4 regions of the Clostridium sp. Marseille-Q7071 genome follow, and region 1 is predicted to be linked to each of the others. Evidence: riboswitches for the same ligand, from Rfam matches in the RefSeq annotation. Region 1 holds a riboswitch; each other region holds the start of a gene.
What was found. A riboswitch is a leader RNA that binds a small molecule or an ion and turns the genes downstream of it on or off. The one in region 1 is predicted to bind cobalamin.
Positions count from the first base shown of each region.

Region 1 (7,755 bases):
TTACTAGTAAAATAATGAGCTGTGATGCTGAAAAAATAGAGCAAATAATTTTAAATTTATTATCTAATGCTGCAAAGTTCTCAAAGCCTCATAGTAAAATTCAGCTGAACATCTCTGAAAATAATGGTAACCTAATCATTTCGGTAAAGGATAATGGTATAGGAATCCCTAAAGAAAAACAAAGGATAATCTTTAATAGGTTTAGACAAGTACAGCCTCTTATGAACAGAAATCATGAAGGTAGTGGTATAGGCCTTTCCATTGTGAAATCTCTGGTAGAAATGCATAATGGTGAAATCTCTGTTATAAGTGAAGAAAATGTAGGAAGTGAATTTATAGTGGAAATTCCTATATTACAAAATAAAAATTGTAATTATAGTGAAAATAAACAAATAAATTTTAACCCTATAGAAAAGATATATATGGAATTTTCCGATATATATAATTAATAAAGCATTTTGATTAATGAATTACCTTTATAATTGAATCAAAAAAACCTTCTTGTAAATGGTGTATAGTAACTCCATTTACAAGAAGGTTTTTTTGATCTTTTAATATGATACCTAAATTTAAGCAATAAAATTTTAAAATTAATAACTTTTGCACTCTTCTTTATTTAGCCTTACTAATAATTTATAAATATGTTCTCCTAATAGCATCATTGCCAGATAATTTCCTACCATATGGATTATATCATAAGGTATTCCTCTTATCCAATAAGCAACAGCAAAACTAAGATCATTTAATATTATATAAGGAAGGGCAAAAAGCATACCAAAGATTAAGCCGAAAACTCCTGAAAATATAGACCAAAGTAAAAAGTTTTCTTTATTTATCCTTGTAAATAATAATGTCAGTATAACTAATAATGGCCAAACAAAAACATAGCTAAACCACCATAATCCAATTCCGTAGATTAGCCCTTCTATAAGAATAAATAATAGTGCTATAATTATAGCTTTTTTCCTAAATACAAGTGTATAAACAATTAAAAGCATTGATACAAGTTCTACATTCGGTAAAAAGCTTAAAAACATTTTTGATACTGTGATTATTGAAGATAATAACACTATTATAATTAACTCTCTGGTTTTATTCATAATATTTACCAGCCTGTTGTAAATATAAACTCAAATCTATCTCCATCAGCTATCGGAGTTTCGTCTATTCCTGCTGTTGCATCCACTCCGTTTATTGTAAGTTTCCACCACTCTTGTTTATTCTTATCTGCTAAAATTCCATCTACTTTATTTACATATCTTCCAAATTGTGACTTTTCTGCATCTATTATCTTCATCTCATCCAATGCCTTTCCTAAAAATTCAGCATCTGTTGAATGTTTATGTTCTTTTTCATATTTATCTTTTTCAGATTTAACAATTACTGTTATATTTTTATTTCCTTTAACGGTTTCAACTTTTGCAAATTTTCCATAAGCGAAATAACCTACAACAGCAATAAGTAAAATTAAAATAGTTGTTATAATCCTTTTATTGTTATTCTTCATAACTATATCCTCCTATATTTTCCATATAAATTAAGTCGATATAAGCCCCTGACTAATCAATTTCTATTTAGCTATATTCAAAAATAACTAGTCAATATTTTGATATATTTTCTTTCAGATATCCTAGCTGATTCCATAATAGTTTCTATTTTAAAATAGAAACAACTTGTGTATTGCTCCTTTCTATATTTAAATTTAAATTCTATGTATTACAAAATAAAAAACTCTCTTTCTTTAAATGTAAAAGAAAGAGAGTGGCTTTCTGTAAAACTAAACCAACTCTTCCCTCCGAAGAAAAGCTTGAATATACTGTTTAATAAGTATCCTGGCTCTCGTTTCAACCTCAAAGCGTCTTCCCAGATAAATTCCAGTGACTATTGCTCTTTGTCCACGATTACAGTAGCGGGGGCTGCTATGGCTTAAAACCATATTCCTTACAGAACAGCAAATATTAATTTATTTTAATTCTATCATATGAGAATTTAACTTTCAATAAATCTAGTGAATATAGGTATGCAATGTGAAAATTTAAAATATACTGAAAGAAATAATTTTTTATAAAAATAACTTAACTTTTTAGAGATTAAGGGTTAATACTTAAGAATATGAATTGAAGATGAAATTCACCTTTAGTGAATTTTTTAAAACAAAATTTATTCTAAAAAGCTCCAAGAACTTTGATGATGAAGTTTTAACAACAATTCGTATCTTTCATTCTATTTTTTTATTTACGAACAATAATTTTTGTTATAGAAATCAAAGTAATGTATAAGTTAAATTTTCATTAATAAAGCCTATAAATACAATTATTTAAAAAGATTAATTTTTTATATTGATAAGAATTATCAATTTGTCTTTATTAATAGACTATTAAACTATATAATGATAGAAAAGATAAAAATTAATCATTATAAATAATATTAAAATATTCATATATATTATTATGACAAAATTTTTGTTAATTATTATTTATATTTTATCTTATAAAATATTTTAAAATTGAGATATATTTTATAAATTTATCTCAAATACTTATGAGGGGAGTTTTACAATGAAAATTTACTCATGGAATATAAATGGCCTTAGAGCCATGTTAAAAAAAGATTTTATTCCTTGGATAATGGAGTCATCACCTGATATATTATGTATTCAAGAAACTAAGCTTCAAGAAAATAATTTAGATGAGAATATAACTAATATTGAAGGCTACTATTCATATTTTTCTCATGGAATAAAAAAAGGATATAGCGGAGTTGCAATTTACACTAAAACAAAACCAAAATCTATTAAAAATGGTATTGGTATTAAAAGATTTGATATAGAAGGACGTATATTAATTGCTGAATATGAAGACTTTACTCTTATGAATATCTATTTTCCTAATGGTCAATCTTCTGAAGAAAGACTTGAATATAAAATGGAATTTTATGATGCTATATTAGATTTTTGTAATATTGAAGTATCAAAAGGTACTAATTTAATAATTTGTGGTGATTATAATACTGCTCATACTCCTATGGATATAAAAAATGCTAAAGCTAATGAAAAGACCTCTGGTTTTCTACCAATGGAAAGAGCTTGGATAGACAAATTTATATCAAATGGATACATCGATACCTTTAGATATATAAATCCAGATAAAATAAAATATAGTTGGTGGAGCTACAGATTTAAGGCTCGTGAAAGAAATGCCGGATGGAGAATAGATTATTTCTTTGTTTCAAGAAACATGGTTAATCGAGTTTTAAAGGCAGAGATTTTAAATGAAGTTCTAGGTTCAGACCACTGTCCTATAACTTTAGAAATTGAAAGTCGTGATTAAGATCACGGCTTTTAATTTATATACTCTTTAAATATTAAAAATATTACAAAGTAATAATTATTTTATATTTGTGTATATTATATTTTTCTTTTCATAAAATATTTTTATAATAAAAACATAAAATATGATATAATTTATATTTAAATATGAAAAGTAATTATAGTTTATTTAATATTAAAGTTTTCTATAATTTATAATGAACTTATTATAATTGGGAAATATATTAATTATAATAGTATAAATCTTATAGCTATATCTAAAGTTATATGTTTATTATATATTTATAAATTTTAATTAACATTAATTTTTTATAAATATTATAAAGTATTTTAACATAATGTTTAAAATATATATATGTATAAAATTTGAAAAATTTTCAAATAACTATTAAAATATATTTAATAGTTTAATTATAAGTAAGGAGTGAGAATTATGATGATAAAATTAACTGTTAAAAATCTTATTAATCTAGGCTTATGGGGCAGACTGTGTGAGTATAAGGGATGGGATAAGCATATTGTAAGAGATGGGTTAATTTCATTAGATAGCGAAGTTGAGTTTGATGATGAATTTTTAAAGAAAGATGTCGTTCCAATAGATCAATTAAAAATGTTTTTATTTAATATAAATAGTGATGTAGCAGTTTATTGTGGAATAATGCTAGCAAGAGATTTAGGGGATGCTAAACTTAGGATAGGAACTATACACAATGTTATTAAAATTAATACTATAGAAGAGATAACTAAGGAACAATTATATAACTTTAAAAATATGCACCATGTCCTTTATAGAAAACAACTTTAATATTTTCTACTATAACGCAATACGTTTCAATTTATTTTATTAAATAATTTTTCATATTAATTTTAAAGCAATGAAAAATAATTCATTTCATACAAAAAGAATGAAGCATATCTATATAATGCTTCATTCTTTAAATTTGTTATAAATTTCTTCTAAATCATTTTTACTTAATAGCCTTTCTATTAAGTATGCTAAAAATATAATACTAGGTAAATTTACTAAAAGTCTAGTAAAAGTATATTTATATCCAAGTGCTGATAATTCAAATAAAAATGTTGGTATTTTTGTAGTACACCAAGCTCCCATAAAGACCATTATGTTACTAAATTTAGCTCCTTTTTTAATAAATACAGCAGTTATAGGAAAGGCTGCATATACAGGTCCTGCTGCTAATGAGCCTAATAATATAGCAAGGACTACTCCTAAAATTCCTGAGTTGTTTCCCATATATTTTATCATGGTTTCTCTAGGAACCCAAATATCTAAAAGTCCTAATAATAGCATTATAGGTGGCAATACTGCTAGCATTTGTTTAAAGGAATCCAGTGCTATTAACCCTATATTTTGACCCTTATTAAAGTCAAGTAAAGTTATTATTAAAGTTATAATTAATATTATTATAAAAAAAGAATATCGTTTTAGCCATTTCATAAAATCACCTCATCATAACCCCTACAATAAATGCACTTACTATAGAATAAACAAAATAAATTATATTTCTAACTGCTGTTGCCTTTTTACCTATAAACTTTGCTTCCATAGTAAAAGTAAATATTCCAACAAACATGAAAGCAGAAATTAATGCTGTAACTTGAGTATAACCTGCTCCATTTTCTAAAAGTAATGCTACTGTAGAAAAAGCTACAAATGTAGGTACTAAAGTTAATGAACCTATTATAGCTGCAGTTATCACACCAATGATTCCAGATTCTTCACCAATAATAGATGATATGTTCTCCGGTGATAATATAGTAAGTATAATCCCTACTATAAATATAATTCCTAAAAACTGTGGCATTATATTTTCAAAGGACTTTATTCCTATCAATAATGCACTTTTTGTTTTCTTCTTATCTTTTAAAAAAGAAATCAAATAAAGTACAATTACAGCTCCATAAAGCAAAAATGTAGTCATTACAAATCCTCCCTAGAAACTATTAAATCTTTATTATATTAATATTAAATTTATATTTATTAGTTCCTATATTTGTAAATTTGTAAATTTTCTTCAAATCAACTTTTTAATAAATTGTTAATTTTTTATAAAATATATAAAATTAAAGTCCACCTATTTAAAGATTTTAAGTTTCTAATAAAATATTTATTATGAAACTTAAATTCATATAAAATAGATGGACTCATAAATTATACTCTCTGTAATAATATTCAATAATTAAAAATATTTTTTAAAGTTCTGATATATTATTTTTCCTCTTAGCAATAAAAGGTAGTATTAACCCTAATCCTATAAGAACAAAAGGTGTTAATATATTAAGTGATATTTGAAAATACCATTCTGATGTAAAAGCTTCTAATCCCTTTGGGAACATACCCATAATGCATGCAAAAGCAGTAAAGACAAAACACCATAATCCAACACCATAGGCTACCTTAGAATTTTTTATAAATCTATATTCTGAAGGATACTTTTCTGTATATTTTTTCCTTAAAAACATATACGCTAAGAATACCCATAAATATCTTAGTGGCATAACTATTGAGTTTAGGTCTAATAACCAGTTGAATAAAGTATTCATATCACCAATACCAAGTGCAGGTATTATTATTAGAATACTAACTAAAATTGCTGTGACTTTATATCCATTTATTGGTGCACCATATTTGTTAGTTTTAGTTAATGACTTTGGTATATACTCTGAATTTGCATCTCCTAATAATACTTTTAATGGTGCATCTATTGAAAATACTAATGCAGAAATTTGACCAGTCATATTAGCAAGAGCATATAGAATTAAGAAGAAGTTTCCTACTCCATAATATTCTCCCAACATTTTAAAGGCATAATATTGGCCATTCATCTTTAAATCTGCAGGAATGTTGTTTGCATCAAACATTATTGACATTGCAAATGAACCTAACAATGCTGATACTGCTACCATTATTGCAAGAACTATCATTCCTCTTGGAAAATCTTTTGATGGATTTTTAGTATTATTTACATATGGTGATAATTTTTCCGCACCACCAACTGCAAAAACTAACATTGATAATGTAGTAAAATATGCAAAATTAAATTCTGGCATAACTGAACTAAAGGTTATATTTGTTGTTGCAGGCTTAATTCCTCTCATTCCAGGTGCTGCAATTACTAATAATATATATAATAATGACATTACAAATATTGAAGTACCTGCTAAAGTTCCTATTCTTTTTAAAGATGTAATTCCTCTTGAAGCAATCCATAAAAATACTAAGAACACTACTAGTGATATTAATTGCAATGTTAGTGGATTAATTCCTTTAATGAAATCTCCGCTTTGTGATACTCCCCAACCTAATGCTATTAATACTGATTGAGGCTTTTGTGCTAAATAAGGTATATGCACAACCCAATAAGTCCATCCAGCTAGATAAGCTAATTTTTTACCCATAGTAGCGTCAATCCATCCACTTACACCTGAATTACTTTCTTTAAAAGTAGCTCCTAACTCTCCTACCATTAAAACATAAGGCACAAAATATAATCCTATAATTAATATCCAAGATACTATTACCTTTAATCCTTGGTTAGCAAAATTGTTAACAACATTACCAAAACCCCATACTGTAACAAAGGCCATTAGCGCAAGATTTTGCCATGTAAGCCTTTTAGCTTCGTTGTTACCCATAATATCATTCTCCTCTTATGTAAAAACATTTCATATAATAATATTTTTACTTAATTTTATTCATGTAAAAATATATTTCCCACAAGAATACTTTTTTATTAGACATCTAAAAAGATTAATTAATCTAAGTATATTAAAATCCGCTTTCATAACCGCCTTAAGGCTTAATATATAGACAGATATAGTTTCATCCTTTTTCACAAATAGTATTAATATAGTCATTCTTTTATCATCTCTTATTATGCAGTATTTTATAAAAATATACTTAAATGTTGGCTAGATATTTTTTTAAATGCCTTAAAATTATTTAATGTTTCTCAAATAACTCTTTTCTGTTGTTAAAAACATCTAATTAAATTTTGTTATTTAATGAAAAATTTGGTTTAAACATGCTTAATCCTAAAACAAACCTACCATAATCAAAGGTAATAGACAATATAAATTAGTATTGTAAGATTATTCATTATATTCATAATTTTATATCAAAAATAAAAATTTCAACATGATTAACTATAAATAATCAAAGTCTAAATATATTTTATTATTACTTAATACTGCTATAGCCTTAGAATAATAGCATAGCATTATATTTTCAAATTAAATCTTTACTAAAAAATCATATAAATTTTGCTCTATATAAATAAAATAAAAATAATCAATCCAATTTACACAATATTTCCTTTATTTAAATAAATTTAATGGTATAATGTTCTAGTCATAATAAATTTTCTATAGATATATTAAAGTAACCTAAAATATATGTCAGTCCTCAC
Region 1 is NZ_CBCOPR010000001.1:2,574,732-2,582,486, reverse strand. It holds gene ACWPW7_RS12105 (sensor histidine kinase) at 1-449, shown strand, start outside; gene ACWPW7_RS12100 (hypothetical protein) at 591-1,100, opposite strand; gene ACWPW7_RS12095 (DUF4430 domain-containing protein) at 1,106-1,507, opposite strand; cobalamin riboswitch at 1,806-2,008, opposite strand; gene ACWPW7_RS12090 (exodeoxyribonuclease III) at 2,559-3,329, shown strand; gene ACWPW7_RS12085 (hypothetical protein) at 3,762-4,133, shown strand; gene ACWPW7_RS12080 (permease) at 4,257-4,784, opposite strand; gene ACWPW7_RS12075 (permease) at 4,789-5,268, opposite strand; gene ACWPW7_RS12070 (amino acid permease) at 5,540-6,982, opposite strand.

Region 2 (7,755 bases), 1.4 Mb from region 1:
CCTTCTTCCTCTTGTGGGAGATATACCATGAAATTAGCTATATCACTTTGAGTATAGTCCGATAATAACTTTTTTTATAATAAACTTCCCCTTTAGGCTTCAGTAGTCCAAATATACATTTCATTAAAGTTGATTTTCCTGCTGCATTTGGTCCTACAATTGCATTTAATTCTGACTTTATCTGCAAAGAAATATTATTTAGAACCTTATTTTCCCTATATCCAAAGCTTAAATCCTTTATTTCAATCACATATAATTCCTCCCACCTTTAAAAATTAAAACTAGAAAAAAAGGAATTCCTATAAAAGATGTAACAATTCCTATAGGAATAATCACACCTGGAATAATGATTTTACTTACAGTAGAGGCTATGGACAAAATTAGTCCTCCTATTAATGCAGATATAGGTAGTAAAAATCTTTGTTCCTCTCCAACTAACATTCGCGCCAAATGTGGTGCCACTAATCCTATAAAGCCAATTGTGCCTACAAAACATATTGCTGTAGCTGAAAGCATTGAAATTAATACTATTGACATTCTTCTCATTTTCTGAACGTCCACCCCTAAACTTATTGCTTTGCTATCACTTAAACTTAAAGCTGTTAATTTCCATGCATTTTTTGTAAATATAATTAAACATAAAAATAATACAATTATTGTAATGAACAACTTTTCCCAAGTCGCTTTTGTTAAATCTCCAAAAGACCAAAACATAAACCCTTGTAATTCCTGTTCCGTTGCAATATATTGTAATACTGCTGTTAAAGCATTAAACATAAAACTTAAAGCTATTCCAAAGAGTACTATCGTACTCTTCCCAACATGCTTTTTTTGGTAAATAAGTACATTATAGTTGCTACAATCATAGTGCAGAAAAACGCATTTATAGGAATAGCAAGATTTGTAAACGAAGGTATAAATCTAACTCCTAAAATCATACCAGTTGCTGCACCAAAAGATGCAGCGGAAGATATTCCTAAAGTGTATGGACTTGCCATTGGATTCCTTAATATGGTTTGCATCTCACATCCACCTACAGCAAGAGCAGCTCCTACTACAATCCCCATCAATGCCATAGGTAATCTTATTCCCCATATAATAGTTTTCGTCATATCGTCTGGTGCTTTTCCTAATATAGTTCTAAATACCTCAGAAACGCTGAGACCTGATGATCCAATTAAGATATTAGCAAAAAATCCAACTATGATAGCAATAATTAAAAAAATTAATATTAGCTTTTTTTCTTTGCTAAGCTTTTATAAATATATATTGCTTCTTTATTTTGTGCAATCATGCCTTCCTCCATATCCTAACTTTATTTAAGTTGCGTTGACCAAACCCCATCATAATCAAAAACCATATATTTATCATAAAACTCTTTTAATGTTGCATCTGGATCAATATCTTCAAATTCTTTAGGATAATACCACTTAGCAAGTTGCATATTTGCATAGAAAGTTTCTAGGTTTAATGCTGTTGAATAAGATATAGCATATACTTTTTTATTTTTAACTGCTGATAAATTCTCCCATCCAGGTTGTTTTGCCACCATTTCCTGAAGATAAGTCTGAGCTTCTTCTTCATTTCCACCTAATCCTAAAGCATCACCACCCATTGTTATAACGTCAGGATCTCGCTTTAACAAATACTCCGGATCAATAGTTCCGCCATTTTCCAGTTTACCACTTGGTATATCATCTGCGATATCATGCCCTCCAGCATGCTTAGCAATTATTGCCCAACTCCAAAAAGATTTTGGAGTATCACCATGAAATGTTAGTTGATGAACAGTTGGTGCAGGAGTAGTTATATTTTCCAAACGCTTATTAACTAGTTCATATTTCTCACTAATAAAATCACATATTTCTTTTGCTCGTTCTTCTTTGCCTAAAACTTTACCAATAATTTCAATATTCTTTACTCTATCTTCTAATGGCTCAATATTATAACTTAAACAAACTACAGGTATTCCAACTTCTATAACTTTATCTAATGATTCCAAATTTTGATCAGACTTTTGATTAATTAATATTACTATATCAGGTTTTAGCGAAATAATTTTTTCAGCGTCATACCCACCGTTATTAGATATTTGAGGTAAATCTTTTAACTTAGGAAATTTTGCTCCATAAGTCTTATTAAATCCTTCAATTCCTCTATTACCACCTGATGTTGCAATAATCATGTCTGCCATTTCCTCTCCGCCAACAGCAAAAAGAGAATCAAACAGACTTCTGTTATTTACAACAATTCTTTTTACTGGTTTTTTAATGGTAACTTCTCTTCCTGCTATATCTGTAAAAGTAATTTCGGATTTAGATTGTGTATTAGTTTCTTTAGCTGAATCACATCCCACAAAACAACTAATAATCATAATAAAAGTTAAAAATATTATAAGTCTCTTTTTTTTCATTTTAATTCTCCCTTTGTCCCCTATTTGAATAAATATTAATATAAAATAAGAAAATCCTGTACTTTATAATGTGAAGTACAGGACTTTCTATTTAATAATAAAAATAACACTCCCTCCTCTGTCTCACGCAAAGTAAAGATATATAACAAGGCAGGTCTTCTGACTTAGCTTCATTGTAATAATTTATCTTCCCATACAATAATAGTACAGTGATCTTAATAATTATTACTCCACTTCACAGCGGCGGGACCGTTTAGGATTTTCACCTAATTCTCTATTATGTAAATATTTTTGTAATATTTACCACCTCAAAAAATATCCATATTTATAATTTTTTTACAAAATCTATTTTAGATTACCACAATTTTTGAAAAAGTTCAACAATTTTCTACATATTATGATAGTATATAACTAATTTTAATTTTTTCAGTATTTGGTTTTGATAATAGTTCAACATATACTTCATATAAATCCTTAATAATCTCTGGATTCAAAATGAATAAAGTTTGAATTGCTACGCTAAAACTCCTACAATAAATTAAAATTTTTTTTATGCTATTTTAAAAAATAAAAAACCTCCCATTAACAAATGAGAAGTTGATATAAACATATATTATGGTTGTATGCCAAAAAACCTTAATACACCTTATCTATCAACCGTAGAGTTATTAGTGTCCATTACAGGTATGTATTCTGACTCTGGTTCTTCAATCTTATAAACCTTCCCTCTAATAAGAAGTGGCATATCTTATAAAATCTCCCCAATACAGCGGCGGGACCGTACAGGATTTTCACCTGTTTCCATATTAAGCCTAATGAGGCACCTGAAATTTACAATATTAAATATTTACACACCTATTATAAGCATGTAAATTTTATTTGTCAATTTATCTATTATAGTATTCTAATCCACATTGCCAAAAAGTAAATTGATTTTCTACAATATAATTCCATAATACTTTTCTATTTTAAAAATTTATATTACTTCTTCATTCGTATAAACCTATAAGCATGTATATTAAACAAAACACGGGGTCCTTAAATTAGACCTCGTGTTTTCTTATTCTCTGCATGATAAAAGATTTATCTCTCAATAAATTTTATCAATTCCTTATTAAATTTTTCATGTTCTTCCCAGAATAATCCATGACCACTGTTTTCAAATGGCACAAGCTTAGAATTTTTGATTTCTTCCTTTTGTACAATAGCCAATGAAAACATACAAACTTTGTCATGAACACCATGAAGAATTAAAGTAGGAACATGTATTTTTCCGAGATCAGAAAACAAGCTCTCATCTCTAAGGGAAATTGCAAGTTTAGCTGTAGACCATCCTGCCGCCTGCAATCCTAATTGGAAAAACCAATCTGAGAAAGGTCCAGTTATATACTTAAAGAAAAACATATCTCCAAATTCCCGTAACATTTTAGGACGGTCATTATATGTTTCCTCAATTAGTTTAGTTACATCTTCCTTTGGTAATCCATAAGGGAAATTTGGACGTCTAGTAAAGCTTGGAGCTGCCGCAGCAAACAAAGCAAGTTTAGATACCCCATGCCCCTTATGACGAGCCATATATCTAATAGCAATTGCTCCTCCTACAGAATGACCAGCAAGTATAATATCTTGTAACTCAAGTGTTTCAATTACACAATGAACATCGTCAGCTAATCGATTGTAGTCATAGCCTTCCCATGGTTTATCTGAATTACCAAATCCTCTAATATCAATTCCAATGCATCTATATCCCATCTCTGGAAGTTTATTAAACTGATATTCAAACAAGTTATGATTTGCAGGCCAACCATGTATAAAGAGGATTATTTTCTCCCCCATTGGGTTAATATCCTCTACATAAATTCTTACCTCTGATTCTACTCTAATATAATATCCCACAGGAATTCCTCCATTAATAAAATTATCTCAGTAACATTTTATTCCTTTAATTTAAATAGGTGAATTATTTATCCATTTTCACCCAACTATCTTGATAACTAGATGAAAAATATACAAGTTCTAGCATTTTTTTCTAAAATCATATAGCTCCTTGAAAATTCTATTATACTAGAAAAAAATAGTAACACTGTATAGTAAAAATTAGAGATATAAAAATTAATTTTAAAGCCTTTATTATATTATACGAAGATTTAAAGTAGAGATTAATATGTCAAAAAATATAACTAGTATAGACATATAGAGGCAATATTTTCTTTTTTTCTACAAGTTTTACAGGTAATTTTTATGAATTTATCCCTATATTTGAATATTAGGTTATATTTTTATGATATAATTAAATCTTGAATGCATTCATTATTTTACCAGAGGGGAGATGATAAGAAATTCTTTAAAATTTTAAATTAAAATAAAAACTTTTAACAAAGTAACTGAAAAACAGGACAAAATTTGATAAGGCCAACTAATTAATTAGAGAGCCTGACATTTATTAGGGGGGATAAGTTGTGAAAAAGATTATATCTATTGTATTAACTTTTACATTAATGTTTTCAGTAACTCCAGTTGCATATGCTACAAATGATATTAAATCATCTACTAATATCATCAGTGAAGAAATGACTGCTATGAATAACCTTGGTCTAATTCAAGGCGATGAAAAAGGATTAACACCTGAATATGCAGCAAAACAACCTACAAGAATACAAGTTGCAACTATACTTTTAAGGTTAAATGGACTTGAAGATGAAGCTAAAAAATTTGAAGGAACAGAAAACTTTTCAGATTATAAATCAGTAAGTTCCATAGAAGAGAGAAATATACTTGCATATATAAAAGCAAATCCTAAAGCTTGCTTAATACAAGCTGATAAAGATAAATTTAACCCAAACAAATCTGTAAGTGAGGAAGAGTTTTATAAGATTGTTCTTCAGCTGTTAGGATATGAGCAAGGAAGCGATTTTACAAATAAAAATATAATAAAATTTTCAAAATCTATTGGTCTTAATCCTTCAGAAAAAAGTAAATTCACAAATGATGAATTTGCAAAAGCACTTAACGATTGTTTAAAAGCAAAGACAAAAAGTGGTCGTGAATATTTTGAAGTATTATTAGAATTTGGTTTTATGATGGATTTTAATAAAAATAAAGATGTACCAGAAATACTTGTATTTGACGGAAAGCCTCAACCTATATTTAAACATGATGAGGCTATTTATGAAAAAGTTTATGTGGAATCACCACAAGATACAGATCTTGATGGAAAGCGTGATTTACTTGAAGTATGGATAAAACGTCCTATTGAAACTGAAAAAGGAATGAAGGTTCCAGCAATATTTGAGGTAAGCCCTTATCGTCCTGGAACAAATGATGATCTTTATATCACTCATAATGTAGATAAAGATTTAACTGTAAGTCCACAAAGTAACATAACTTATGAAGATATAAAGTATAAACCAGTGGAAAAAACAATTCCTGCTCCAAGAAAAGTTTCAGGTAAAGCAGGAAACGGAAGAGTTGCGCCTTTTGAATTTGGTGGATGGTATAATTATTTCTTGCCTCGCGGATATGCAATAGTATTTTCTGGTGGTATAGGGACTTTAGGTTCTGATGGTGTTACAAGTACTGGTTCAGTAGATGAAACAATATCAACTATTGCTGTAATAGACTGGCTAAATGGAAGAACTAAAGCATTCACAAATAAAACTGACAATATAGAAGTATCTGCTGACTGGTGTACAGGAAGTGTAGGGATGTCAGGTACCTCATACTTAGGTACATTGTCTATAGCTGCAGCAACAACAGGAGTAGAAGGATTAAAAACAGTAGTTCCTGTAGCTGCAATAAGCAACTGGTACGATTATTATAGATCAAATGGTGTAACTTCTCCGGCTTTAGGTTGGCAAGGAGATGATGCTGACTTATTAGCAACATATTGTATGAGTAGAATGTTTGATCCTAAAGATTATTCTACAGTAAAAGAATTATTTGAAAAGAATATAAAGCAAATGCAAATTGATCAAGATCGTGACACAGGAGATTACAATACATTTTGGGACGAGCGTAATTATTTAAATAATGCTGACAAAATAAAGGCAAGTGTATTCTTAGTTCATGGTCTTAGCGACTGGAATGTAAAAACTAAACAATTTGATATGTTATGGAAAGAGCTTGAAAAATATGATGTGCCACGTAAAGTTATATTACATCAAGGGGATCATATGAGCATCAATAATTTAGCGGGAATAGATTACAATGATATAATGGGTAGATGGTTTGCTCATTGGCTTTATGATATAGATAACAATGTAATGAAAGATATTCCTACTGCTACAATACAAAACAATACAGACCTTAAATGGGAAACATTCGATACTTGGCCTGTAAAAGGAGAAAATACTAAATTTTATCTTGATAATGATGGTACAAATGGTAAATTAACATTTAGTCCAGTAAAAAAAGATTTGAAAGAAACTTTCTCTGATGACTTATCATTATCACAATTTGATAGAGAAAATCCTGATTTTACTAAATGGTTAGATACAATAGCTAAAGAACCTGAAGTAAAAAGACCTGATCGTTTATCCTATGTAAGTGAACCTGTTACCGAAGATACAAGAATAAGTGGAACTATAAATGTTTCTATAAAAGCCTCTATAGATAAGCCTACTGCCAATATAAGTGCAATGCTTGTAGATTATGGTCCTGAATATAGACCTACAACAAAAACAGAAGTTGTAGTTCCTAATGGTATAATATACGGTGGTAATGCAGGTTCTGATGATATAATAAACTTTGTTATGGATAGTGAAAAAACAGACTATAAAGTTATTTCTCGTGGTTGGATGGATGCACAAAACCGTGTAGCAAATTATCGTGTAGACACTATACAACCTGGACAAGAATATACATTTAATTTGGACATGCAACCAATGGATTATACTGTTAAAAAAGGTCACAAGATAGGCTTAATAATACTATCTACAGATGCCGAATTTACTGTAAGACCTTTAAAAACAACAAACTTTACATTTAACACAAGTGAAAGTTTTGTAGAAATTCCAATAGTAAATAATACTAAAAAATAGTAAGACACTTATAAAAATTAGTATAATGTAATAAATGCCAGATGTAAAAGGTATTAATAATTTAATTACCTTTACACCTGGCATTTTATATTTGTTAATTATAAATGCTTGTCTATACCTTAAACTTAGAAATACTTTCGTTTAATACTTCAGCTTCTCTATTTAAGAATTCAGACATTGCTTTAAATTCTTCTGATGAAGCCATTTGCTCCTCAGTCACTGCTGCTAAATTCATAGCATTTGTATCTATTGTTTTTGATACTTTATCAATTTCATTCATACTTTCGTTTATATTTCCAATGT
Region 2 is NZ_CBCOPR010000001.1:3,955,245-3,962,999, forward strand. It holds gene ACWPW7_RS18825 (ATP-binding cassette domain-containing protein) at 1-29, opposite strand, end outside; gene ACWPW7_RS18830 (ATP-binding cassette domain-containing protein) at 38-250, opposite strand; partial or broken gene ACWPW7_RS18835 (FecCD family ABC transporter permease) at 247-1,232, opposite strand; gene ACWPW7_RS18840 (ABC transporter substrate-binding protein) at 1,316-2,413, opposite strand; cobalamin riboswitch at 2,546-2,739, opposite strand; cobalamin riboswitch at 3,080-3,256, opposite strand; gene ACWPW7_RS18845 (alpha/beta fold hydrolase) at 3,497-4,309, opposite strand; gene ACWPW7_RS18850 (Xaa-Pro dipeptidyl-peptidase) at 4,873-7,452, shown strand; gene ACWPW7_RS18855 (methyl-accepting chemotaxis protein) at 7,565-7,755, opposite strand, start outside.
Region 2: linked by a shared signal. The riboswitch ahead of ACWPW7_RS18840 (ABC transporter substrate-binding protein) and the one ahead of ACWPW7_RS12095 (DUF4430 domain-containing protein) in region 1 are both predicted to bind cobalamin.

Region 3 (7,755 bases), 1.4 Mb from region 1:
ATGACCCTGACAGAGAGAATGAAGGAGATTTAGTATGTGCAGCAGAATTTGCAACACAGGAAAATGTAAATTTTATGGCATGTTATGGAAAAGGATTAATATGTATGCCTATGAGTGCCAAGTTAACTAAGAAGCTTGGATTAGAGCAGATGGTAAACAATAATACAGATAATCATTCTACAGCTTTTACTGTTTCTATCGACCATGTAGATACCACTACAGGGATTTCTGCTTATGAAAGATCCATTACTGCTATAAAAGCGGTAGAAGATGATGCTAAGCCGGAAGATTTTAGACGTCCTGGTCATATGTTTCCTTTAGAGTCAAAAGATGGCGGCGTAATTGAAAGAAGGGGACACACGGAAGCAACTGTTGATTTGGTAAAGCTTGCAGGACTTAAAGAATGTGGATTATGCTGCGAAATTATGAGAGAAGATGGAATGATGATGCGTACCACAGAACTCTTGGAATTTGCAAAAGTACATAAATTAACGGTGATAACTATTGCAGATTTAGTATCTTATCGATTAAAAGAAGAAAGTGTTATAAAGAAGAGTGCAAAAGCAAAGCTACCTACCAAGTACGGCGAATTTACTATTTATGGTTATGAAAACACATTAAATGGAGAGGAGCATGTAGCTTTAGTAATGGGAGATGTGGCTGATGGAGAACCTGTTTTATGTCGTCTCCATTCTGAATGTTTAACTGGTGATATATTAGGCTCCCGTCGCTGTGACTGCGGTGAACAACTTGATACTGCTATGAAAGCTATTGCAAAAGAAGGAAGAGGAATTATTCTGTATATGCGTCAAGAGGGAAGAGGAATAGGACTTATCAATAAGTTAAAGGCCTATGAACTTCAAGAACATGGGTGTGATACGGTAGAGGCTAATATTAAGCTTGGTTTTCCAGAAGATTTAAGAGACTATGGAATTAGTGCTCAAATATTATATGATTTAGGAGCAACAGAACTTTTACTTTTAACAAATAATCCTAAAAAGATAACAGGACTAGCTGATTACGGTATTACTATAAAAAAGCGTGTTCCTATTCAAATTAATCCTAACAAAGATGATAGATTTTACCTTATGACTAAACAAATAAAGATGGAACATATGACAACTTATTAGTGTGATATGACGAAAGTATTCATGGTTAAGGGAAGAAAATTATAAAGAATAATTGGAGGAAAAGAAATGAGAAAATTGGAAGGAAATGTAGTAGCAAGCAATATAAAAGTAGGAGTTGTAGCAGCAAGATTCAATGAATTTATTGTATCAAAATTAATATCGGGAGCTCAGGATGCATTAATACGTCATGGAGTTAATGATGATGATATTACCCTTGCATGGGTTCCAGGAGCTTTTGAAATTCCATTAGTGGCACAAAAGATGGCGTCATCTGGAAAATATGATGCAGTTATTTGTCTTGGAGCAGTTATTAAAGGTTCTACTACCCATTATGACTATGTGTGTGCAGAGGTATCAAAAGGAATTGCTTCTATAGGGTTAGCAACAGGAATCCCTACGATTTTTGGAGTGCTTACAACAGATAACATTGAACAAGCTATTGAAAGAGCGGGTACAAAGGCTGGAAATAAAGGATATGATGCTGCTTGTACAGCAATTGAAATGGTTAATTTGATTAAAAATATTTAGTTTAAGTAGTGTTAATCAACCTATTTGATTAGGTTTTCATAAGGAAGAGGATTTCAGAGTATATTTTATAATACATTTTGAGTGTGTGATAAAGTTAGAGAAAAAATAGTTATATATAAAGTATATCCAAGAATTTTAATTATTTATTGAAGTGTGGAAATTAGGTTCATGAGCAATATCAATTATTGAATTTACTAGCAGATTTAATAAATTAACTAAAATTTTAAAAGACTTTACTTATCATAATTTTGCGTTATAGCATTGAAGTGAAAAATGTAATTAAATAGACAAAAAACCATACAATTTGGACTCTTAAGAATCTAAATTGTATGGTCTTTATCATGGAATATTAAAAAGTATTTGCTAAATGTAACCATAATGTGCTAAAATGATTTTGGAAAATTGAATATATTGAAAATAGGTTTGATAGATATTTTAATATCTATTAATTAAAAGGGAAGTGGGTTTGAATCCCACGCGGTCCCGCCACTGTAATAGATGAGTTCCTGCAATTGCGCCACTGGGAAACTGGGAAGGCTGCAGGAATGTTGATGCTTAAGCCAGAAGACCTGCCTGTTTTAGTATACTAATAACTCTACGAGCGATGGGGGGGTATAAATGTTTGAAAAATATTTTTTTGGATAAATAGCCCTTTAACTGTTGTTAAAGGGCTATTATTTATGAAAAAATAATTTATTTTATAGGAGGTGAAAGGTTTTCTTAGAGAAAAAGGTTTGTATAATGCAAATAATGTGCGTTATCAATTAATAATATACATTTTAAAATGCACATAAAATTATATAAGAATGATAAAAATTTGAGAAATAGTTTTAATCACATTACAATTATCGGAAAATTTCAAATTACCGAACTAATTTAGGAGGAATACTTATGAAAAAAGTATTTAGTATTATATTAACTTTATTAATGATTATAAGTTTAGGGGGCTGCTCACAAGGAGATGGGAAAAGTGAGTCTGCAGAAAGTAAGGTTATTGAGGTAGAAGATATTAACGGAGATAAAATTGTTTTAGAAAAACCAGCAGAAAAAATATTTTTAGGGTTTTATATAGAAAATTATCTTGCTGTATCTGGAGATTTTAAGTTAGATAGAATCGTTGCCATATCAAAAGGAGAAACAAAAGATTTAATGAATGCAATGTGGACTAAATATGCAGAAGCAATTCCAAATTTAGAAGGCTGTATAGATACAGGTTCAATTTATTTAGATAGTTTCAGTATGGAAAAGCTAATTGATGCCAAACCAGATTTAGTAATTCTTGCACCTTATCAAGCAAAAAAATTAGGAGATGGTATTAACACAATTAAAAATCTTGGAATACCTATAGCAGTAGTTGATTACAATTCATTTACTTTAGAAAAACATATAAAGAGCACAGAAATACTTGGTAAGCTTCTTGGAACAGAAGAAAGAGCAAAAGAACTTATAGAAAACTATAAAAAACAGACAGAAGATGTTGAAAATAAGTTAAAAGAAATACCAGAAAGTGAATTTAAATCTGTTTATTTTGAGCTTGCAAGCCAAGGACCAGAAACCTATGGAAATTCTTATGGAGATTCTCTATGGGGAAATATACTTAAAACTGCAAAATGCAACAACATAGCACAGGGAAAAATTACAGACTATGGACCATTAAATCCTGAGTATGTTATTTCTAGCAATCCACAGCTTATAATTTTTTCTGGACAAACCAATTCTAAAGATCAAGGTAAACAAAGATTTGAAATGGGATTTGATGTTAAAAAAGAAAGAGCTTTAGAAACAATGAATATGTATTTGAAAAGACCAGGTTGGGAGAATTTAAATGCAGTGAAGGATAAAGAAATATATGGTGTTGACCACAGTGGACTTAGAACACTTTATGACTACGTATATCTTCAATATATTGCGAAAGTTATTCACCCAGAAAAGTTTACAGATGTAGATCCATTAGCAAACCTAAATGAGTTCTATGCAAAGTATTTACCTGTAAAACCAGAGGGTACTTTTATGATAAAGGAGGAATAGATAATGACAAATAAAAAAGAAGCACTAGAAGATTTAAATAATGGAGAGCATATATACAAAAATATCAATCAAAAAAGACTTCTTTTATTTGTTATTGTAATTTCATTATTAGCTGTATTTTGTATCATAGATTTAGCTGTTGGACCATCTGGTATGTCCTTATCTGATGTAATAAGTACATTGTTACAAGGACCAAAGAACAAAAGTGTACATTCAGCTGTGATGTGGTCTATAAGACTGCCAATGACCCTCACATGTGTATTTGTTGGAGCTTCATTAGGTCTTGCAGGGTCTCATATGCAGACAATACTTAATAATCCTTTAGCAAGTCCATATACTCTTGGCATTTCTTCAGCAGCAGGGTTTGGAGCTTCACTTGCTATTTTAACAGGGTTTACTATTGGAAATATAGGTTGGCTTTCTATACCGCTGATGGCATTTTTATTTTCATTTATATCTAGTATGTGTATTTACTTTATAGGAAAAAATAAAGGGATGAAATCTATAACAATGATATTAACAGGGATTGTTATTCACTTTTTATTTCAGGCACTGCAATCCTTAGTTCAATATATGTCTGCACCAGAAGTATCTCAACAAATTGTATTTTGGATGTTTGGAAGTTTACTAAAATCTACTTGGGTTGGTGTTTTTGTTACAATGTCAATTTTTATTATATGCCTTTTATTAACCACAACAGTAGTGTGGAAAATAACCGCATTATCTGCTGGTGAAGAAAGAGCAAGAAGCCTTGGAATAGATGTAGACAAGCTAAAACTAAAAGTATTTACAATCGCAACCTTACTAACAACTGGGGCAGTTTCTTTTATAGGACCTATTGGATTTATAGGATTGATTTCTCCTCACTTTGCTAGATTATCAGTTGGAGAAGATCAAAGATATTTATCTCCTGTTTCTGCCATGTTTGGCGCTCTTATTATGGTTGTTGCTTCTATAATATCTAAAATAATAAAGCCAGGTGCCTTAATACCAATAGGAATTGTTACATCTATCGTTGGTGTACCATTCTTATTATTTTTATTACTATCGAAAGGAGCAGAATAATGAGTTTTATTACAGCAGAAAAAGTTTCAGTTAAGTTTAAAAATAAAGAAGTACTAAAAGATATTACCGCTACCTTTCACGAGGGAGAAATAACTTCTATTATCGGCCCAAATGGTACAGGAAAGACTACATTTATAAAGGCTATGTCAAAAATGATCAATTATGAAGGAACCATACATATGGACAGAAATCCAAAGGAAAAAATTCCTATAGAGAAAATGGCCTATGTTCCACAGATGAGTAATAGTAACTCTAATTTAACTGTATTTGAAATGGTATTGCTTGGACATATGAAGGATCTAAGATGGAAGATTTCTAAAGATAAGCTAGAAGAAACAAATAAAATATTAAAGAAAATAAATTTAAGTCATCTAAGCTATAATAAGTTTTCTAGTTTAAGTGGTGGAGAAAAACAACTTGTGATTATGGCACAAGCTTTAGTTTCAAAGCCAAAGATATTACTATTAGATGAACCAACCAGTGCGTTAGATATAAGGCATCAATTACAGGTTTTAGATCTAGCAAGAGAATACACCACAGAAAACAATGCTATTACTATTATAGTAATCCATGATTTAGCGTTATCTACAAGATACAGTGATAAGTTTATACTACTTAGCGAAGGATATGTGGCTAAAGAAGGAAAGCCGGAAGAAGTGTTAGATCCATTACTATTAAAAGAGGTATATAAAGTAGAAGTAGAGGTTTGTTGTACAAAGAAAGGTTATCTTAGTGTGACACCAATTAATTGCAGTTAGTATTGATATAACATTATTTTATTAATGTTTGAATATTAAAAGTATAAAGAGGTTGAGAGGTTAATGTATATGGAAAAACATAAATTTTTATTAGATTTAAAATTAATAAACGTGGATATTAATGAAATTATGAGTTTATGTAAGGAACATAGTGAATGTTTTATAGTTTTGAAAGATAAGCTTGATTACGTATGCGATTTTATATTAGATAGTTCTAACAATTTAAAATGGAGCAAATATGTATCAAAAGAAGACTATGATACTTTAGTGAAAGAAGTGAGAGAGGCTAATTCAAAGGCTTTAGGATGGGTTGAAAAATGTCAAGCTCGCAGCATATTAAATAATAACTTAGATTCATTTAAGTATTCTGATGAACTAAGGTTTGCAGTAGAAAATGAAATATTAGAATTTGATATAAATAATAAATCAAAAATTTTATTTATAGGTTCTGGGGCTATGCCTATAACAGCATTCACTATAAATGATGAAGTTAATTCTGAAGTAGTTTGTTTAGATGTGGATAATGAAGCACTTGAGCTATCAGAGAAGTTATCTGATAAGTATGGCATTAAAAATATATCATTTTCATCAGAAGATATAAGTAATTTTGATTTAAATAGTTTTAGCCATATTATAATAGCTTCTTTAGTTGAACCCAAATTAGATATGGCAAAATATTTATTAGAAAATATTGATGGTGATACAAAGGTTATTTTGAGATATGGAAATAAATTAAAAAGTATATTTAATTATCCTTTGGATATAAAAGAAATAAAGAACTGCCAAAAAACAATAATAAAAGATAATAAATATATTTATGAAAGTGTAGTTTTGGAGAAAACTTTATGATGAATAAAAATATGAGTAACAGTTTAAAAAACACACTAATAATAGGTTCTGGACCAGTAGCAATTAACATGATAATTAATTTATCTAAGGGATTTTCAGATGAAATTGGAATAGTTATTAGAAATAGTAGTAAGTCTATATGTTTTGTAGAAGAATTAAAAAACAACAATTTCACATTAAAAGGAAATGTAGCTAAAAAAGAATTAGCTATGATGGAAGGAAGTTATAGATTACAAAACTTATATATAGATTATTCTAACATAGAAGATATTTGGGAAACTATTATATTGTGTGTGCCTTGCGACTGTTATATAGAAGTGTTAGAAAAAGTGGATTTTAACAAACTAAAAAAAATCAAAACTATTATTTTAATGTCACCAGAATTTGGGTCAAGCATCTTGGTTTCTAATTATTTAAAATTGTATGCAAGAGATATTGAAATAATTAGTTTATCAAATTATTTTGGAGCTACAAAGTATACTTCTAAGGAATCTTTATTAGAAATAACAACAAAAGCTTTGAAGAAAAAGATATATATAGGTTCAACTTTTAAAAAGAGTTCTAAAATACTAGTTCTTAAAAGCTTTTTAAAAGAAATCGGAGTTATTTATGAAATATTAGATGAACCATTAGAAGTAGAAAGTAAGAACATAACTGTATTTGTGCATCCAGCTTTCTTGATTAATGATATTAGTTTAAATCAAGTATTTGATTATGATAAAACAAATAAATATGTGTACAAGCTATATCCTGAGGGACCAATAACAATGAAAACTATTGCCACCATGTGTTCTCTATGGAAAGAAATATCTAATGTATATAGTCATCTAAAAATTAAACCTATGAATCTTCTTAAGTTTTTAAATGATGATAATTATCCTGTGATGGAAGAATCTATATCCAGAGATGATATAGATAGCTTTACTCAATACAGTAAAATAAAACAGGAGTATTTACTCTATGTTAGATATTCTTCAATATTAATAGATCCTTTTTCTATTCCTGATAAAGAGGGCAAATATCTTGAGTTTTCAAAGGTTCCCTATCCTAAAATTTACAAAGATAGCTTAGGTAAATGGAATATACCTAGAATGCCCTTCGAGGACTATAGAAAGATTAAACTTTTATACAATATTGGGGCTATGCTAGATATAGAGATGAAAAATACAAAAGACCTAATATATGTGTTTGATATGCATTTGAATAGATTTATTAATGATAAAGGAAAAGAAAATATGAATAATCATATATTTAAAGATGATATCTTAAATAATGCAAAAATTATAGTTGAGGAGCGATTTAATGAAAGTAAATAAAGGTGTTATGTTAGCAATACTGTCTTCTTTTACATTTAGTATAATGAATGTTTTGGTGAAGTCTGTAAGTTCTAGAATACC
Region 3 is NZ_CBCOPR010000001.1:4,015,230-4,022,984, reverse strand. It holds gene ACWPW7_RS19115 (bifunctional 3,4-dihydroxy-2-butanone-4-phosphate synthase/GTP cyclohydrolase II) at 1-1,130, shown strand, start outside; gene ribH (6,7-dimethyl-8-ribityllumazine synthase) at 1,197-1,658, shown strand; cobalamin riboswitch at 2,061-2,249, shown strand; gene ACWPW7_RS19105 (ABC transporter substrate-binding protein) at 2,550-3,686, shown strand; gene ACWPW7_RS19100 (FecCD family ABC transporter permease) at 3,690-4,751, shown strand; gene ACWPW7_RS19095 (ABC transporter ATP-binding protein) at 4,751-5,509, shown strand; gene ACWPW7_RS19090 (nicotianamine synthase family protein) at 5,579-6,358, shown strand; gene ACWPW7_RS19085 (opine metallophore biosynthesis dehydrogenase) at 6,355-7,674, shown strand; gene ACWPW7_RS19080 (DMT family transporter) at 7,661-7,755, shown strand, end outside.
Region 3: linked by a shared signal. The riboswitch ahead of ACWPW7_RS19105 (ABC transporter substrate-binding protein) and the one ahead of ACWPW7_RS12095 (DUF4430 domain-containing protein) in region 1 are both predicted to bind cobalamin.

Region 4 (7,755 bases), 690 kb from region 1:
TTGAAGAAATTAATTTAGGAGATAAGGCCTCTTTTGAAAAAACTATAAGTGAAAGTGATGTTTATTTATTTGCAGGAATTACTGGGGATTTAAACCCTGCTCATATTAATGAAGAAGCTTCTTCTAAAACTATGTTTAAGAGCAGAATTGTTCATGGAATCTTAATTACAGGATTTATTTCAACAGTAATAGGAATGTATTTACCGGGACCGGGAACTATATATTTAGCATAGGATTTAAAATTTTTAGCTTCTGTGAAGATTGGAAATACAGTAAAAGCAGAAGTAGAAGTTATAGAAATTAATAGAGAAAAAAATAGAGTAAAACTTAAAACTACTGTGGTAAATGAAGAAGGAAAGATTGTTATTGACGGTATGGCAACAGTTATGCCGCCAAAATAAATTTGAGCATTGCTAATATTAGCAGTGCTTAAATTATCTATAAATAAGTATGATTAACTAAAAATACAATGTATAAACGAAGTTATATTTAAAATGATTAATAATTAAGAAGGAGTTAATAGAAGAAAAATAGAAATTACTTATAAAATAGAAAACTAGGAGGGAAATATGCCGAAATTAAATATTGAAGACTATAATATTCATTACGAAAGCTACGGAAGTGGGGAACCAATTATATTTTTATCTGGAATACTGATGAGTACAATAAGCTGGCACCCCTTTAGAAAAAGTTTTAATGATTACAATTTAATATTAATTGATTTGATAGATCAAGGACAATCTTCTAGTGCTAACTTTCAATATGATCAAAACCTTCAAGTAGAAATACTATATAAGGTTATTGAAAAATTAAATATAGATAAATGTCATATTGTGGGTATATCTTACGGTGGAGAAATAGCATTGCAATTTGCATTAAAGTATCCTCACAAATTAAACTCTATAATATTGTCTAATACAACCTGTCATAATAGCAATATAATGAAAGACATAAAAGAATTATGGGATTTTGCAGCGAGCACTTATGATGGAAGAATACTTTTTAAAGCTACAATGCCTTATATATATTCACATAAGTTTTATGAGGAAAATATACAATGGCTTAAGAAAAAGGAAGAAGCATTTTCAATAGGTCTTACTAAGCAGTGGTATAGCTCTTTTAGAAGAATAGCTAAAAGTGCATCAAATTTAAATTTGACAAAAGAAATAAAAAATATAAGTTTACCTACTATGATAATAGGTAGTGAATATGATATTTTAACACCTATATGCTATCAAAAATTAATACATAAAAAAATAAAAGGTTCTAGGATAGTTGTAATTGAAAAAGCAGGTCATGCGGTTATTTATGAAAAACCTATAGAGTTTATAGCAGCAATAAAAGGTTTTCTGGAGTCGTATAACCAAGATATAAAAATACTTTAGTAAGCAAAACATATCATATATTTTATGATTTATATGAAAAAATGATATAATATATAAAAAATTAGAAAAAGGTGATATATTAATGAAGTTATTTTTTATGTCTGATATACATGGCTCATTGAAATATGCAAAACTTGGTGTTGAAGCTTTCATAAAAGAAGAAGCAGATTATATGGTTATTTTGGGAGATGTACTTTATCATGGACCGAGAAATCCTCTTCCAGAGGAGTATAATCCTAAAGAAGTAGCAAATTTATTAAATGAATACGCAGAAAAAATTATAGGAGTAAGAGGAAATTGTGATGCAGAGGTTGATCAAATGCTCCTTACATATCCTTGTATGATGGATTATAACGTGATTTTAGCGAAAAATAAAAGAATTTTTGTAACTCATGGTCACATTTATAATGAGAATAAACTTCCTAATATTTCAAAGGGAGACATAATAATTTATGGACATACTCATATACCAGTAGCGAAGAATGAAAATAATATATTTATTTTAAATCCTGGATCTATTGCATATCCTAAAGAAAATAATCCTCACAGTTATGGAGTTATTGATGGAAATAAATTTTACATTAAAAATTTAGAAGGAGAAGTTATTAAAGAAATTGATATTTTGGCGAATTAAATCAAGATATGGAATTTCGAAGATTTCTTCGCAAAGGAAAGCAGAATATCTTTGACGAAAGCATTCTTTTGGCTATGCTCATAACGTAAAAAAGAGCTCATTGAACTCTCTTTTTTAATGCACAATGCACAATTTACAATTATGGATATTTCTCAGTTATCACTGAGAAATTTTGAATTGTCCTGTAGCGGCGAACAGTGTTCGCCACATATTATTACGATATTTAATTAAATTTAAAAACTCTAATTGAAAGTGAGTATGCAAATGCTCCATTTTTAAAATATGGGTATAAAAAAATAAGAGTTGAGCATTAGCGGTTTTTAATCGTTAATGCGACAACTCCTTTTATTTTGATATATTTTATATTCTAATAAAGTTTATATTTTAGCAATTTTACTATTTCACTGATATACTTTTAACAATGCAATCAATTACAATTGCTTGTATTATTTAAGTAACTTTTCTTCTTTACTTCCTAGGAATACAGATTTTTGGCTTGGTCTAAATTCGCCAGTGTTTTCATCTCTTCCTTGTAAGTAATATCTAGCATCTGATTTACCTATAGTATCAGCAGCTTCTTTTGAAAGCTTACCAAGTTCATCACCTTTGCATCTGTTAATGATTAAGCTAAATTTAGTATCTTTAAAATCAGATAACATAGCAACGTCACCAGCGCTATCTCCACCAACGATTAATGGACCTTGGCCACCATGGTTTTCAACTAAAAACTTTTCTATAGTTTTAGTTTTACCTTTGCTTTGAGTTTGATCGTAGCCTTTTCTAAATTCAGCCTTAATTACACCTTTATCATCTCTTTCAAGTTCCATAGCAAATACATTTTCTTTTGGAAGTTCATATCCGAACTTAGGGTTAGTAGCAAATGTTCTAACAACATCTATGAATGATGCTGAGCAGATATAAACATCTATTCCATTATCCATTAAAGTTTTGTAAAGGTTTTGTTGTTCTTTTATTGTTCTTAAACCAGAGTGGAATTTAACTGAAACAACGCCAGCTTTACCTGCTAATTCCTTTGGACTAGTCCAAGTTTCTTCACCAAGTTCATGGTTTAACCAATAATCATTTGATTTTTCAGTTAACTCAGAAACTTCCTTTTCAGTCATCCCTGCAAATAGGTAAGTTACCCATGGATAGCTTACATCAGAACTAAAAGATTCACCGATTGAATTATAAAGGTATCTAGTTTTAGCTATAAAATCTTTGTATTCAGGAGTAGCTTTAATCTCATCTAAAGATTTAGTTCCTTTGAAACCTTTATAGTTTTCATATAAGAATTTGTAGTCAGAATCAATATCAGCACCAACTAATTCGATGTTAACAGGTTTTCCTTCATCGTTATTGCAGGCTTCTACAAAGTTGTCCTTTGGAATGTTTATTCTAATAGTGTTGCTAAATTCTTCAGGAGTCATTTTAAATTCAAGATTTTCTAACTGATATGCAAGTAACGCTTCTTCAACATCATTGATTATTGATGTGTTATCCCAGTCAAATACAGCGTAAGGCTTTTTCTTTTCATCATAATCCTTACTGTTTTTGCCGTATTTCTCTATAAGGTCTGTTAAAGCAGCATAATTTTCAGGAGCCCAGTTACCCTTTTCAAGTTTAACTTCCTTTTTGTTATCAGTTTGTTCTACTTTAGTGTCATTTTTAGTTCCTTCTGTTTTAGCAGAATTTCCACATGCAACTAAAGAAAAAGACATAATGCATGCTAATGATAAGCCAAGAGTTTTTCTTTTAAAATTATTCATAAGTTATCTCTCCTTATTTGTGTCATTTGTGATTTCATTTTTAATAGAAATAGTTAAATATGCCAAATAAAACTTATTGTTAAAACTTATTAACCATACTTAACATAAACTTTACAATTAATTTATATAACGAGCATCAAAAAATGTCAATATAAAGTTGGGTTTCCCTATTCTTGGAATTAATTTTAAATTTAATTTAAAGACTTTCTAAAAAATATGAAAACGAGCTATGCATTAGGAGTTGTATCTTCTCATGAACAAGATAAGAGCAGCCAAGAGTTATAAGAGATGCTATGAAATCAAGAGTTAATATAAATGAGCAGATTAAATTAGATGAGATTAAAATCACAATGATAGAGGAGCATTGTCTTTTAATTGTTATAAATCAGGCAGAAGAAGCTGCAGATACCTTAGCAGTTCTAAAATTTACAAAATCAAAGGCAGCAAGAATTATTATTGTAACTAATATAGTAGGAATCATAGTCTCAAGAGAAGTAGAAGAAGTCCTAAACAATAAAGATGCTCTACAAAGATCCGCAAGCTTATGCAGGGGGAGCATTAGAAAAAAGCAAATAATTAGTGAGAATGGGATATGGATTGTCAGCACTTTTTAATAAAATTTTTATTTGGTCATTAGGTGTCATATAATTGGGAGCACTGTGAATACGTTTATAATTAAACCTGAATTATTCACCAAATTTATTTCAATATTATATTAGCTGTTATACTTTGGTGATTAATTTTTTGCTTCAACTTAGAAATTTTTCATATGAAATCTTTAATTTCTTATTTTTAGTCTGATCATATCTTAAAAATGATATATTTTCACTAAGGAGCATCTTAAATTAATTTATATTCTATGAAATAAAGACTTTAGATCCATTAAGAGATATGGAAGCTGTAATAAAAATGATGAAAAGTTACAAGAAATTGTTTCAGTAGTTTCTCATGCTACTATATTTAGAAATGATAGTGAAAGAAATCCACAAATTTTCGTTGATGTTTTCAATTTAACTATAGCTAAATTAATGAGATTGACTCCAAACGTTTCTTATGTTCATAGTGTGGGCATAAAAATTCAGAAGTAAAAAAAATTAGCGCTTAGAGAATGGAATTGTATAAATTGAAGGTATACCACCATAGAGAAATAAATGCTAATAAAAATCTACTAAAATTAGTAATATAATAGTGGTTATTGAGGCTGGAATGACCTTGTGACTAAGGTAAAGTTGTTCCAATAGAAATATTAATCATGATGTTATGATTTAAATGAAGGAATTGGTAATAGTTCATAAAGTTACATAACTTGACACGGAATTAATTTAAATCTATAATTTTAGTTGTAACATATTTAAATTGAGATTAAGGAATAATAAAAATTAAATAATAAGAATTTAGGTGCTTTTATAAGTGAAAAGGGAATGTGGTTAAACTCCACAGCAGCCCCCGCTACTGTAAATGATGACGAACCTTAAATTACACCACTCTTTTAAAGGGGAAGGTTAAGGAGAGAATGAATCAAAAGCCAGGAGACCTGCCTAAATCTTAGATAAAAGCTTTCGGAGGGAAAGTTCTATTAGTATGAGGGGACATTCTGCAGATTATTTATACAAATAGAGGTGAACTTAGAGAGTTTGCCTCTATTATTTTTTTATTTGAAAGGGAGTTTTAATATGGCAAAGATAATGGTGCAAGGAACAGCATCTTCCGTAGGCAAGAGTATATTAGTTACAGCACTATGTAGAATTTTTAAACAAGATGGATATAAGGTATGTCCATATAAATCACAAAATATGTCATTAAATTCATACATAACTTTAGATGGTAAAGAGATGGGACGTGCGCAAGTATTGCAAGCTTATGCTTGTGGATTAGAGCCAGAAGTATACATGAATCCTATACTATTAAAGCCAACTAGTGATAAGAAGTGTCAAATAATTGTAAACGGAGAGGTTTACGGAAATAGCACAGCAATGGAATATCATAATATGAAATTAGAGTTTAAAGATATGCTAAAAACTCAATTTGAAGAGTTAGAAAATCAATTTGACATTATAGTTATGGAAGGTGCAGGTAGTCCAGCAGAAATAAATTTACGAGATAGAGATATAGTAAATATGGGAATGGCAGAACTTGTAGATGCGCCTGTAGTCTTAGTTGGAGATATTGATAAAGGTGGAGTTTTTGCTTCATTAGTAGGAACACTAATGCTTCTTACGGAAGAAGAAAGAGAAAGAGTAAAGGGAACTATCATCAATAAATTTAGAGGTGATGTAGATATATTAAAGCCAGGTATTGACATGCTTGAGGATATATCTAAAAAACAGTGTATAGGAGTTGTACCACATTGTACATTAGCTCTAGAAGATGAGGATGGAGCTGTAGAATTAAATAAAAAGATAACAAATAAAATTGATATAGCTGTTATTAAACTTCCTAGAATCTCAAATTTTACTGATGTAGATGCACTTAAAAATGAAGAAGATGTTTCAGTAAGATTTATAACTTCTGTAGAAGAATTTAAAAATCCTGATTTATTAATTATACCAGGAAGTAAAAATACCATTGAAGATTTAAATGCACTTAAAACTTCTGGACTTTTTGATAAGATTAAAGAATATAGCAAAAATGGAGAAATAATAGGAATTTGTGGTGGATATCAAATGTTAGGCAAGAAAATCACAGATCCATATGGTGTAGAAACAGAACTATTAGAAATAGAAGGATTAGGACTTTTAGACATAGAGACAGTCTTTGAACAGAAAAAGGTAACTACTAGAGTAGAAGCTGATTTAATTGATAATAAAGTCTTCGCCACTGATAGAGATAAATTATCTGTATACGGTTATGAAATTCATATGGGGATTTGCAAATACGGTAAAAATGCCAATCCACTATTTAATATAAAGACTCAAAATACAAAAGAAGTAAATTATAATGATGGAGCTATTAATGAATATGGCAATATAATGGGATCTTATATCCACGGAATTTTTGATAAAACAGATTTTAGAGAAGTTATAGTTAACAAGCTTAGAAGTAAAAAGGGTATAGAATTAAAAGAATCAAAACCATATGAAAGTTTAAGAGAAGAAGAACTTGATAAACTTGCAGATTTAGTAAGAAAAACTTTAGATATGGATGAAATATATAAAATCATGGGAATTAAAAGATAGTTAGGAGATAAAATAATGTTTAATTTTAATTTGAAAGCTAACATTATTTACGTATTAATAGCTATGATTATAGACTTCGTTTTGGGGGATCCTGCTTGGCTTCCTCATCCAATTATCTATATTGGGAAGCTTATAGCTAAGTTAGAAAACTATTTTAGAAAAGGTGAAAAAAGTGATGAAGGCTTAAGAATCTGTGGAGGATTAATTGTTTTAATAGTATGTTTTGTAACTTATACTATTCCTTATGCCTTATTAAAATTATCATTGATTAATGAATATTTATTTCATGGTTTAAATATCTTTATAATTTGGACTACATTAGCAGCAAAAAGTTTACATGGTGCGGCTATTGAAGTTTATAAATCTTTAGAAAAAAGAGATATAAAGGATGCAAGGGTAAAGCTTTCTTATATAGTAGGTAGAGATACAGCTAGCCTTGAAGAAGATGAAATTATAAGAGCAGATATAGAAACTGTAGCAGAAAATGCTTCTGATGGTATAATTGCTCCTATGTTTTACGCTATATTAGGAGGAGCTCCACTAGCTATGATGTATAAAGGCGTTAATACTATGGATTCAATGCTAGGATATTTGAATGAAAAGTTCAAATATATTGGTTTTTTCCCAGCTAAAGTAGATGATTTGTTCAATTTAATACCTGCAAGACTTACAGGAATTTTAATGTGCTTAACTTCTTTTGTTGTAGGTGGAAATATAGAAGATAGCTTTAGAATAATGATTAGAGATAGGAAAAATCATAAGAGTCCAAACTGTGCTTATCCTGAGGCGGC
Region 4 is NZ_CBCOPR010000001.1:3,269,729-3,277,483, reverse strand. It holds partial or broken gene ACWPW7_RS15540 (MaoC family dehydratase) at 1-401, shown strand, start outside; gene ACWPW7_RS15535 (alpha/beta fold hydrolase) at 570-1,385, shown strand; gene yfcE (phosphodiesterase) at 1,468-2,019, shown strand; gene ACWPW7_RS15525 (haloacid dehalogenase-like hydrolase) at 2,466-3,788, opposite strand; gene ACWPW7_RS15520 (hypothetical protein) at 4,082-4,402, shown strand; cobalamin riboswitch at 5,168-5,344, shown strand; gene ACWPW7_RS15515 (cobyric acid synthase) at 5,462-6,964, shown strand; gene cbiB (adenosylcobinamide-phosphate synthase CbiB) at 6,980-7,755, shown strand, end outside.
Region 4: linked by a shared signal. The riboswitch ahead of ACWPW7_RS15515 (cobyric acid synthase) and the one ahead of ACWPW7_RS12095 (DUF4430 domain-containing protein) in region 1 are both predicted to bind cobalamin.